DNA from 2 places in the Bacillus sp. MUM 13 genome. Region 1 is predicted to be linked to the other one. Evidence: riboswitches for the same ligand, from Rfam matches in the RefSeq annotation. Region 1 holds a riboswitch; the other holds the start of a gene.

Region 1 (6,163 bases):
GAGATGCTGATCGTTTTAAGCATCTTCATCTTAATCTATTCTGTCTCCTGGGGGCTTTATCCGAGGTTTATGGACCATCAGGAAACAAGGCAATTCCTCACTGATTTAAACGATGATATTTTGTATGCCCAGCAATACGCCATCAGCCACCAGGCATATACCAGTTTTGCGATAGATTCGGCTCTTTCAAAATATCAGATATATACGATGGAAGACGGAGTTGTAAAAAGCAGGGAGATTCCGCATGATGTTGATTTTGTAAAGGGGACCATGAACTTAATTATTTATTTCACCTCCAACGGCAATGTATCCATAGCAGGTGCCTGGTTTATTTTTACCCCTGATGGCACATACAAATTGACCCTTAACATTGGCAAAGGAAGGTTCCGAATTGAAAAACTCTAGCGGCTACATTTATCTGGAAATGCTCGCTTCATTTTTTCTATGCGTCTTCCTGGCAGTGTCTATCTTACCGATAATGAGCAAAATCCGGCATGACCGGAGTGATCTTTTCATGAAGACAGAAGCTTATCATCTGCTTTATGAGCAGCTTGATGCGTATATGGATGGAGAGGGACAGGCATCAGGCAGTCTTAAAAGCAGAGGGCACAGCTATATATTAACCTGGAGGGAATCTTCGGTGTCCCAGGGGATGATGGAAGGGTGCATAACATATAAAAAAGCAAACGGGCGGGAAGAAACATTTTGTGATGCTGCGAAAAGATGACGGATTTACCATGGCGGAGATGCTGGCATCTCTTGTTGTTCTGCTGTCCATTTCGTCTCTTGTTCTGCAGATGGCTGCCTTTCTTCATACCAGCCTTGGATCCAGGAGCAGCATCAACCCCAGGGAATGGGAAATTTGCATTAACCAGATAAAAAGGGAAGTCAGGCAGTCAACAAGCCAGGAGGCATCCGGTGACACGGTGTATTTAGTCGTCGGCAGCGATGTGGTAAGCATCGAGAAATACCAGGATAAGTTAAGAAGGAAATTGAACGGTGCAGGCTATGAGGTTCTTTTGCAGAACATAAAAAGCTTTTATGCAAAAAAAGAGGGGAAGTCGATTGTTTTGACAGTGACAGACAAGGAAGGGGCTTCCTTTTCAAGAATTCTGAGGCCCTATATAACGAGCAGGAATGAATAATCAAAAAGGCATGGTTTTTCCGATCATGATGGTGGTTGCTGCAGCTTTCATTTCAGCAGCACTATTTGCAATCGACCGGTATGTGCCTGATAAGAAGTTTCACAAAGAGACAGAAGAAAAGCTTGTGAACGACCATTTACTGAAGCTTGCAGCCAAGGATCTTTCTATCATGCTGCCCAAGGATATTACAGGGAAAATCAGCACCGGAATTTTCTTTTATCAAAATGGGGACGTGTATTATCAGGTGAAAAAACAGAGCCCGCAAATCGTTCAGACTACGCTTTTTGCCACTACAAAATCCGGCCGCAAAAGTGAATCCGTTTTTATTTTTAATCTATCTTCGGCCAAAATCACTGAATGGAGGGAGAGGTAGCGTGTAATAAAAAGCTGGCGATTTGTGCATACTTGCTAATGGGTGATAAAGATGTCAGCGAATGATTATATTAAATTTTTAACGCAGCAGTTTGTGATGTATACAAATGTGCCAAAAAATCAGCGCAAAGAGCAAAAACAGATGAAAAAGGAAAACAAGCAGCCCTTTATGAGCACTTGGTTTGGCGTTGTGCCTTTTGCTTTAAGAATGCTGATTAAAAGGAAGTAAACATGCCCTTTCCTGCCGAAAGGGTATGTTTAATTGAAAAAACCGGAAAACAGGCGACTATCCCTGCTAACCGGTCTTTTTTATGCATGGATTTTTTGCCTGTAAAAGGAATCTGTTAAATAAAATAATCCGCCATTTACAATGGAGATGTCGATTTTCGGTTCATATTGAGCACGAAGCGCTTCTTTTTCTGTATAATAACTTTCATTTTTTTCTTCCATATCTTCATAGAAATGCTCCAGAAGCTGAAGATCTGCATTCCAGCGGTTTATCGCTTCTTCTGCCCAGGAATGGTCATCAGTTTCCACATAATTTTTCCGGATGAAGGTATCCAGGCGCGACAGCCCGCTTTTATGCTTGATAAGCGGCGAAAGCGTAAAAGAAAAATCCGGAATTTTCGGTGTCATTTTTAAGGAGAGGACTTTATCATGAAATTCATCCAGCACTTCTCCTGAGATTAAATTGAGGGCAACAGATAAGAAGACATCCTTCTTCCTGTCGCACTGATAAGAAACCTTCACATTCAAATTCAGCCAAGGAAACAGGGAGTGTTTAGCAGTTCCCTGCTGCTGGATGTCTTCATAAAGTCTGATGAATCCGGCGAGCTCCTTTGTAGAAGCAAAAATCTGGTGAAGACGCGGCGAACCGAAGTGTATCACTTCGCCTTTAAGATCTTCTGGTGCCTGGGCTGAATCCGTGATTAATGTCAGCTTCTGAGGGTTGGGCTCGCCTCCGGTTTTTTCAAGATAGTGCCAATAGAAAGGACGGTTCATCAGCGCTTTATCCATTTCCACCGTAAGCTGGACAACAAGATGGGAGCTGTGGTCCTCGAGAATTTCACACTGGTTGGACTGGAAGTACTTTTTTAGGAACTCATGGATTTCCTGCTGCTGCAAAGTGATCACCATCCTTCATTTCCTGCGCAAATTTAATAAGCGACGAAAGATTTTCCATTTTAATTTTCATTTCTCCTTCTGTCCGGGACTCCCCGACAACGTCTACCAGATATTCCTCTATGTTTCCGATATCCAGTTTTGTCAGGATATCATCAAGCTCGCCGATTACCTTTTCAAATAAATTGATTTTTTCATACAAAAGCTTCAGGATATGTTCTTCGACTGTATCCTGGGTGGCAAAGTTATAAATTCTTACATCTTCTTTTTGCCCAAGCCTGTGAATACGGCCGATTCTTTGTTCAAGCCGCATCGGGTTCCAAGGGAGGTCAAAATTGATCAGATGATGGCAAAATTGAAGGTTGATCCCTTCGCCGCCTGCTTCTGTTGCAATCAACACCTGTGTCCGGTTTTGGAAGAGCTCGCGCATCCAATCCTTTTTGCCTCGTTTGAAGCCGCCCCTGAAGGGAACCGAATTGATGCCATGCTGCTGCAGATACCACTGAAGATAAAGCTGTGTTGCCCGGTATTCAGTGAAAATGATCACTTTATCATTAATTTTCTGTATCAGCTCCAGTGCCTTCTCAGCCTTGGAGTTCCGTTCTGTTTCATTCACCAGTGTGAATAAATGATCAAGTCTTGCTGAAAATTCCTCCGGAGGATTTTCATATTTGCCTTTCATCTTCTTTAATGTATAAAAAACCGCTTCCCGGCTGCTGCACGCTTCTCTTTGCAATGTGAGCGACGAAAAGGCACTTCCGGTTTTTTCTCCTGAGTCCGGCTTGAAATTCGTGACTCCATCATATAGGGCACGCTCTGTAGGCGACAGCTCGATGATGATGGTTTCCACAATCCTTTTGGTCCACTCGATGCCGGTATCGGCCCGGCGGTTTCGAATCATGACGGTATTTACCAGTTCTTTCAGATGTTCATCATCATTCAGGCTTCTGCCTTTGCCTTTATATTTCTCGGCAAACAGGGCGGCATTGCCCAGGTGGCCCGGCTTCAGGAGGGAAACAAGATGAAAGATTTCCTCGGGTTTATTCTGAATCGGTGTTGCCGTCAGAAGCAGGCAAAACTTCTTCTTCAAATTCTGTGCAAACTCATAGTTTTTAGTTTTATTGTTCTTGAGTTTATGTGCTTCATCAATAATGATCATATCGTATTCCTGCTGAAAGATGATGTCGCGGTGCGGATCTCGCTTTGCCGTATCGATCGAAGACACCACACAATCACAGGCTTCCCACACATAGCTTTTTTTCTGGGCAACTGCAGGAATGTGGAACTTGGTATTCAGTTCAAACGCCCATTGGCTGACAAGGGAAGCGGGTACAAGAATCAGGACTTTTTTAACCAGGCCGCGGATCATGTATTCCTTTAATATAAGCCCTGCTTCAATCGTCTTTCCAAGCCCTACCTCATCGGCAAGGATCGCTTTGCCATTCATTTCTTCCACTACCTGTTTTGCTGCCTCAAGCTGATGGGGAAGCGGGACTAATTGCGGCAGATGCTTTGGCGCCTGCAGACCTTCAAAATCCGGGACAACGAGCCGCCTTTCGATATCTGCGGCCAGTTTATACAAGTCCCAGTTCGCCCATGGCCCGTCTTTTTCAATCTTTTGTAAAAACTCTTCTCCCCAGTCTTGATCGAAGCTTATTTCAATCTTCATGGTCTTGCCCCCTAAGCAGAATGAATAATGAGATATCTATAAAATTGAGCTAAACACGAACATTAGAAGGTTGAAAAATAAAATTAGTAAGTTGTTTGCGTTTTCAAGATAAAAGTTATTGCGGAAAAAACATTCTTAATGGTAGGATGGGAATAGAATTTGAGTTTTACAAATTTTCATACTGGCAGAAAACATACCTGCAGTTTCTAAATGATTGGATTGCTGGTTTTCTCATAGTATGTACAATGGGTCTTTAAAATATAAGCGGATGAAGGCATGGGGAGAGACTGCATGGCGCAGCGCCGAAGGAGCAAGCTTAACAGCGAATCTCTCAGGCAAAAGAACTCTTGCTGGACGCAGCTCTGGAGAGAGTCCGCGTTACGGGACCACCAAAGGGGAAAGCCTACTAAAGGTAAACTTTCAGGTTTCAGGACAGAGAATTATGCCCAAAGAGGGCAGCTCTGTCCTTTTTTATGCCCTTTTTTCTAAGAAAGCTGAAACGTTGTATGAGCCGCAAAAGAAAGATTTTTAATCTTATTTTTAAGGAGGCAGCATTTTGACAGAATTAAAAAGAACACCATTATTCGAAGTGTACCGTGAGAGCGGGGGCAAAACGATTGATTTTGGCGGGTGGGAATTGCCTGTCCAGTTTTCCGGAATAAAAGAAGAGCATGAAACCGTCCGTACCAAAGCAGGACTATTCGATGTATCTCATATGGGTGAATTTGAAGTGAAGGGACCCGGAAGCATTGAATTTCTTCAGAAGATGCTGACAAATGATATCCTGAAGCTGCAGCCCGGCGGAGCCCAATATACGGCCATGTGCTATGAAAATGGCGGAACTGTTGATGATTTGATCGTATATAAAAAATCGGATGAAGAATATCTTCTGGTAGTCAATGCTGCTAATATCGATAAAGATTTTGATTGGCTTCAGGCAAGCAAAATAGAGAATGTTGAATTGACAAATGTTTCTTCCCATTATGCCCAGCTTGCACTTCAGGGCCCGGCAGCGGAAACCGTGCTTCAAAAATTATCTAAAAATACTGATTTGAGTGAAATAGGGTTTTTTAAATTCAAGGAAGATGTTGACTTGAACGGAATCACAGCCCTGGTTTCAAGAACGGGCTATACAGGCGAGGACGGATTTGAAATTTACTGTGAAAGTGCATCCGGTCCAGCTCTTTGGCGGGAGATCCTTGCTGCAGGCAAGGAGGAAGGCATCCTTCCTATTGGGCTTGGAGCCCGGGATACGCTCCGGTTTGAAGCCAATCTTGCTCTATATGGACAGGAGCTTACAGCTGATATCACTCCGATTGAAGCGGGAATCGGCTTTGCTGTCAAAACCGATAAAGAGGCAGATTTCTACGGGAAATCTGTTTTAAAGAAGCAAAAAGAAGAAGGAGCCCCAAGAAGAAGCGCTGGAATTGAAATGATAGACAGAGGGATTCCGCGCCATGGCTACCCTGTATTTTCCGGGGGAGAGCAGATTGGTGAGATCACTACAGGCACCCAGTCTCCGACACTGAAGAAAAATGTGGGACTTGCCCTATTAAAAAGGGAGTTCACTGAAATTGGCACAGAAGTGGAAGTCGAAATCAGGTCAAAAAGATTAAAAGCTAAAGTCATAGCGACACCTTTTTATAAAAAACCGAGAAAATAGAGGGGAATGAATGATACATGACGCATCGCTATCTGCCGATGACAGAGCAAGACAAAAAAGAAATGCTGGCTGAAATCGGTGTTTCAGCCGTTGATGAGCTTTTCAGCGACATACCGGAAAAAGTCCGTTTCCAGGGTGAATATAACATCAAACCGGCCAAAGCCGAATCATCTCTCATTAAAGAGCTTACAA
Region 2 (6,163 bases), on a different contig from region 1:
GATAATGGGAGGTTAATTGTATGAAACTACTAAACAGGAAATCTAAAAAAGCAATCGTAATTTCGGCGATTGCAGCATGCAGCCTATTTGCTGGTTCAATGGGGGCTGGAGCAGAAGGCAGCACTGCAGCAAGCAAAACAAGGCAAGCCCAGCTATATGCCAGCTCCGTGAAAGCAGCTGCAACTGTGTCGAAAAAGGGTGTCATGTCATTTCCGAAAAGATTCAATAAGAAAAATGTCATCAATGAGCTGAAGCCAGAAGCAGTCAATCTCATAAAAACCTATGGCTCAACCCTTCAGACAGGGAGCACCAGAAATTTCAATGCCTATGTAGATAAACATATGATGAACAGCACTTCAAAAATATTCGTAGGCGGCCGTGAAGCTACTAAAAAATCCTACAAAACGAGGGTAAGCACAACTAAGAAGTATACTTCAAAGGAAAAAGTGAGCCGTTTTTCTAAAGGTTTAAAAAAAGCAACAGCTTCAAAGCTCAAAATAGAACAAAAATATATTAAGGATTATTCCGCGCAGATCACTTATGAATATAAACCAGCAGGCTCTTACATATCTGCCAAGGTAGCCTTCACATTCATTCTGCAGTCAAATGGGAAATATATAATTTCAGCGATCAATTTTTACTGATTTATAGTGTCAGCGCAAAATAGTTTCATAATCGATACAAATAAGAAGAGGAAGCAGTGATCCAAAGTCCAGCTTCCTTTTTCATATGGGCTTTGTTAAAGTACAGGGCTGTTTGCGTCGGGTGGGATTACTTCTAGAGGCGCTGGTCCCCAATTGTTCGGGATGGTAATCAGCAGGGTTTAGCAAAAGCCTTTCTTTAAATAGGGAGGGTTACAATGTTCATTAGGAAAGCAGCACCTTATTTTTTGCTTGCGGGTCTGGTTTGTATTGTTTCATCAGGCCTTTGGGTTCTAAATGTGTATGATGATTATGATTCATATCCTTATTTCTCATACATGCTGTTGATTACGGGGATTGTTCTGTCCATCGTATCATTTTTATTAACCGCAGCAGTGCGGCGGAAACCATCACTGCAGAAATCAGAAGATAAAAAGGATTACATGGAATGGGCATGGAGAAGTGGCGAGAAGTACGGAAAAAAACTGGCAGGAGGAATCCTTGCGGCATTGATTATTATCGCATGTTTTGATTTTAACCTTGCAATTAGCCTGCTTAGCCCTTTATTTGTAGCAGGCATGAGCGGTGTTGCCCTTATTTTTATTCTCCATGATCAGGATAAGGGTGAAAAGCGGCAGCCTAAAAATACATTTCTGAACATGGCAGATTACCGTAAACAGCCTTTCAGTTTGTCACTTATACTGTTCCTTTTTTATGCAGCATCCTTTTTGATTTCGAAGCACTGCGGAATTCAGTTAAATGTAGGAATGGAAAGCGGTTCTGAAGAAACCCTCACTGTCCCACAGGCTGTGAATTACCTGGCGGTCCTGATTTTTGCCTCTGGATTCACCTATATCATCCATAACACAGGATTTTTTGGAATTCCCCGGTCGAAAAAGAGTGATGTCCTTATCATGGCTATTCATGCGGGGGAATTGGTGTTTGGAGGACTCAGCCTTCTTGCATGGGTGTTCATTTGGTTATAGGGCAACAGATAAACTCTGCCGCCCCAATTTTTAATCCGCCAGACTATGCAGGCGCAAAATTTCGTTAAAGATATGAATTCCGGTAAATAGCGAATCAATCTCAAAATGCATATCAGGATGATGCAAACCAGGCTGAAGATTACATCCTAAACCAATCATTGTGGCGTTTAAGTCAGGCATTTTCACTTTATAAAAATGGAAGTCATCACCGCCGGGAGTCACGACAGGAGGAGCCGTTTTTTCAGGTCCCAGAATATTCTGTATGGCTTTGGCAGCAATGTCCTGCGCAGACTGGCTTGATTCTGCAGCCACTATTCCATGGTCGCTGGTAATCTCAATATCTGTTTTATAAATTTCTTGTGCATTATGGATAACATCAAGCACACGGTTATGGAGTTTTTCCATAAGTTCATTTGTTTGTGCCCTCATATCAATGGCCAGGGAAGCTTTCCCGGGAATAATATTTGTATTCCTTCCTCCTGAGATAAATCGTGTCACTTTCGCGGAATGCGGAATATTGGGGTCAAAATACAGAGAGTGAATCGCATTCATAATATAGGCGCCAATTTCAATGGCGCTTTGTGTGAGATGCGGCCTTGCGCCATGGGCATCTTCACCATGGATTTCAAACTCGATGGAACGTGTCGCACTGTGCAGAATGGCAGGAGCCGCATAGCCTGCTGCAAGCTCCTGTATCGGCCGGAGATGGACTCCATATAAGTAATCCGCATCAGCAACAACTCCCTTTCCAGCCAGCTTCAGGGCGCCTGCTCCCACCTCTTCTGCAGGCTGGAAAATAAAACGTACACCTATTTGTTTCTTCAGATGTTCATTATGCTGCAGGCTCCATAAAACGCCTAATACCAGTGTCATATGGGCATCATGCCCGCAGGAGTGATTGGCCTGCATTTTACCGTTTACTTCCTGGTATAGGGCATCCATATCTGCCCGGATGGCAATGATTGGACAGTTTCCGCTGAAATTCCCCATGTCTCCAATCACACCTGTACAGTCGTCAAATGTGGTTACCCTATGGCAGCCTGCATCCTTTAAAATGCACTCAATATATTCTGTAGTTTTCCACTCTTCCCAGCTAAGCTCCGGGTTTTTATGAAGATGGCTGAAAGTTTCATAGACTTTCTTTTTAAATAGATCTGTTAATGGCTGTGATTTTGAATTCAAATGTTCCATTCCTTTCTTTACTTAATGTCATACTAATGATGTATTAAGTCTTTTGAGCGATATGAAGAAGAATTGAATGTAATGGGGAAAAGGATACAGGCCCGTTATCGAGTATGGATTTTTAGGAATTTAGACAGACCCTCACAAAAGAAAAAATTTTTAGAATACTATAATTATACATATTAGTGAATGATCTGCTTTGTTTCAATATGAATCAATGAAAACAATTTATTGAAAGTATGGCGGGCTTTATATCAGCGACGGTGTGCCTGGGAAAAAATTTTAGCTTCAGTGAAAAACGCGAGGAACTTCCTTACATAATTTCCCTAGAACAAGATAGCCTTAAATCTGGTTATTTTTCCAAACTGTGAAGGTTAATTTGCACAGATGGATATTCTTTGCATGCATTTTCTATTACATCCAGCTAATTATCCTTGTTCTGTCTGACAAATATTGATAGAATGTGAAATTATAATTAAATAGTTAACAAGCTATGATTGCTGGGGATCAGACTTCAGCAGGAGCAGTTTCTGGAGAGACCGCACATGTTTGCGGCGCCGAAGGGTTCACTATCTCAGGCAAAAGAACAGAAGTTTAATAAACCGTAAATTTTTTATTTTCTTTAAGATAATAAAAAAACATTTATTATTCTGTGCGATGAGATTGGAGAACTCCAGTCTCTTTTTTTATTGTCTTTGCAGTGCAGTTGGAATGGTGTTATCAGTGAGTGTGTCAGGCAAGTTTGAAACAGCTTTTTTTACTGAATATAAACGGGGGAATGCAGGATGGAACAGCAGGAGTTAAAGAGAGATCTGAAAAATAGGCATGTACAGCTGATTGCAATTGGCGGCACGATAGGGACCGGTTTATTTCTTGGCTCAGGGAAAGCGATACAATTAGCTGGTCCCTCGATTGTATTGGCCTATCTCATCGTAGGGATTGCATTGTTCTTCGTTATGAGGGCACTGGGAGAACTGCTTCTGTCTAATGCCGGATATCAGTCCTTTACGGATTTTGCCGAAGAGTATATCGGTCCGTGGGCTGGGTTTGTGACAGGATGGACCTATTGGTTTTGCTGGATCATGACGGCTATGGCTGACATGATAGCGGTTGGCGTGTATGTACAATACTGGTTTCATATTCCGCAATGGGTTCCTGCTGTCGTCTGTTTAGTCGTTTTATTGGGGCTTAATCTGCTGACTGTTAAGCTTTTTGGCGAATTGGAGTTTTGGTTTGCCTTAATCAAGGTGATTACCATTCTTGCTTTAATTATTATCGGGATCGTTTTGCTTTTTATTGGATTCAAAACAGATGCAGGAACGGTTTCCGCGGGAAATCTGTGGAATTTCGGAGGAATATTTCCGCATGGGATATCCGGATTCCTGCTTTCCTTTCAGATGGCCGTGTTTGCATTTGTCGGGGTCGAATTAATCGGTGTTTCTGCAGCAGAAACAGCAGATCCCAAAAAAAATATCCCTTCAGCCATTAACAAAATTCCGCTGAGAATTCTCTTTTTCTATGTAGGAGCATTGATTATTCTTTTATGCATCAACCCGTGGAACCAATTGTCTGCAGACAATAGCCCTTTTGTAAAAACGTTCAGTTTAGTGGGCATTCCTGTTGCTGCCGGAATCATTAATTTCGTCGTATTAACCTCAGCTGCCTCGGCCTTTAACAGCGGATTGTTTTCAACGAGCAGGATTTTATATAATTTAAGCCGGCATAACGCCGGCCCTGCTAAACTGGCTAAATTGAATAAAAACCATGTGCCCAGCCGCGCTCTATATACTTCAGCAGCTGTTCTCTCCGCCGGGGCCCTTTTGAGCAAGCTTATACCTGGCGAAGCCTTTGGCATTGTGACAACCATTAGTGCTATCTGCTTCATTTGGGTGTGGAGCATCATTTTGATTTCTCATATAAGGTACAGCAGAAAAAGTCCGGATTTAAGGAAGAAATCAAGCTTCAAAGCACCCTTTACTCCTATTATTAATTACGTTATTCTACTATTGTTTATTTGCATATTAATCATCATGCTGTTTGCTGAAGCAACACGCCTGCCTGTATTGCTGACGCCTTTATGGTTTGTGTTCTTAATTATCGTATATGTATCTAGAAAATCTGGAAAAAATATCCAGTGAGATGGCGCGTCTCTAAAGAAAAAGCTGAACCAAAAGGAGTTTTTTCCTATGGTTCAGCTTTTTTGCGGTGACTGGGAAGAGAATCCTTACGCGGGACGGGCAAGGACAGCGCCTTATGTAAAAGAATTTTTTCGAAAGCTAAATAAACTGGTTAATCGCGGGTATAAGACTAAGGGAAGACGCGCAATTTTTCATTCATTTATTGTGAATCGTGTATGAGGAGGAAATATCATGAAATGGAAAGGGAGACGAGAAAGCTCCAACGTTGAAGATAGAAGAGGGATGGGCGGAAAAACGCTCGTTGGCGGCGGAATCGGCGGAATTGTCATTTTGCTTCTTGTGACCTTGCTTGGGGGAAATCCAAGTGATCTGCTAAACGGCATGACGAATGCTCCAGCATCCGGGACAAATGCACCGTATGAGGAAAGCGCACAGGAGAAGGAGCTTTCACAGTTTGTATCTGTAGTTCTCGCAGATACAGAGGATGTCTGGACAGATGTATTCAAGAAAGAAGGTCTAACCTACAAAAAACCGACGCTTGTTCTGTATTCCGGAAGTGTAGATTCTGCTTGCGGCACAGCCGGATCAGCGGTAGGACCTTTTTATTGTCCGGGTGACCAGAAGCTATATATTGATTTGAGCTTTTATGAAGAATTGAAGCAGAAGTTCAAGGCTCCAGGCGATTTTGCCATGGCCTATGTAATTGCCCATGAGGTGGGCCATCATGTACAGACACTGCTCGGGACAACCCAAAAGGAAATGCCAAATAGGCAGCAGGTCAGCCAAAAGGAATATAATAAGTATTCCGTCCGGCTTGAACTGCAGGCAGATTATCTGGCCGGTGTCTGGGCCAGCCATGCAAAGGATATGAATTTGCTGGAAAAGGGCGATCTTGAAGAAGCATTAAATGCAGCGAATGCGGTCGGTGACGATAATATTCAAAAAAAGGTTCAAGGCTATGCGGTGCCGGAGAGCTTTACACACGGAACATCCGAACAAAGGAAGCGCTGGTTTAATAAAGGCTTCCAATCTGGCACGATAGAAGGCGGAGATACGTTTTCTGCTAAAAACCTGTGACACATGAAAAAAGCTGTCCCGAAAAGGCTGAAATGAGACCTTTTAGGACAGCTTTTTTTATTATGGGTGAATATACTTTTCTGCATTTTGAGATTCACTATGCCGTGTAACGGAGAAGATGGAACAAAGCAAAGCGATT

What was found. A riboswitch is a leader RNA that binds a small molecule or an ion and turns the genes downstream of it on or off. The one in region 1 is predicted to bind glycine.
Region 2: linked by a shared signal. The riboswitch ahead of BIV59_RS01260 (amino acid permease) and the one ahead of gcvT (glycine cleavage system aminomethyltransferase GcvT) in region 1 are both predicted to bind glycine.

Annotation. Positions count from the first base shown of each region.
Region 1 covers NZ_MLYQ01000013.1:47,834-53,996, forward strand. The annotation lists gene comGD (competence type IV pilus minor pilin ComGD) at 1-405, shown strand, start outside; gene BIV59_RS23165 (hypothetical protein) at 515-727, shown strand; gene comGF (competence type IV pilus minor pilin ComGF) at 711-1,145, shown strand; gene comGG (competence type IV pilus minor pilin ComGG) at 1,138-1,518, shown strand; gene BIV59_RS04715 (YqzE family protein) at 1,570-1,746, shown strand; gene BIV59_RS04720 (YqhG family protein) at 1,827-2,642, opposite strand; gene BIV59_RS04725 (DEAD/DEAH box helicase) at 2,620-4,308, opposite strand; glycine riboswitch at 4,577-4,665, shown strand; glycine riboswitch at 4,669-4,746, shown strand; gene gcvT (glycine cleavage system aminomethyltransferase GcvT) at 4,865-5,971, shown strand; gene gcvPA (aminomethyl-transferring glycine dehydrogenase subunit GcvPA) at 5,989-6,163, shown strand, end outside.
Region 2 covers NZ_MLYQ01000002.1:54,750-60,912, forward strand. The annotation lists gene BIV59_RS01245 (hypothetical protein) at 21-644, shown strand; gene BIV59_RS01250 (hypothetical protein) at 860-1,627, shown strand; gene BIV59_RS01255 (M20 peptidase aminoacylase family protein) at 1,658-2,809, opposite strand; glycine riboswitch at 3,330-3,409, shown strand; gene BIV59_RS01260 (amino acid permease) at 3,595-4,947, shown strand; gene ypfJ (KPN_02809 family neutral zinc metallopeptidase) at 5,179-6,024, shown strand; gene BIV59_RS01270 (MFS transporter) at 6,085-6,163, opposite strand, start outside.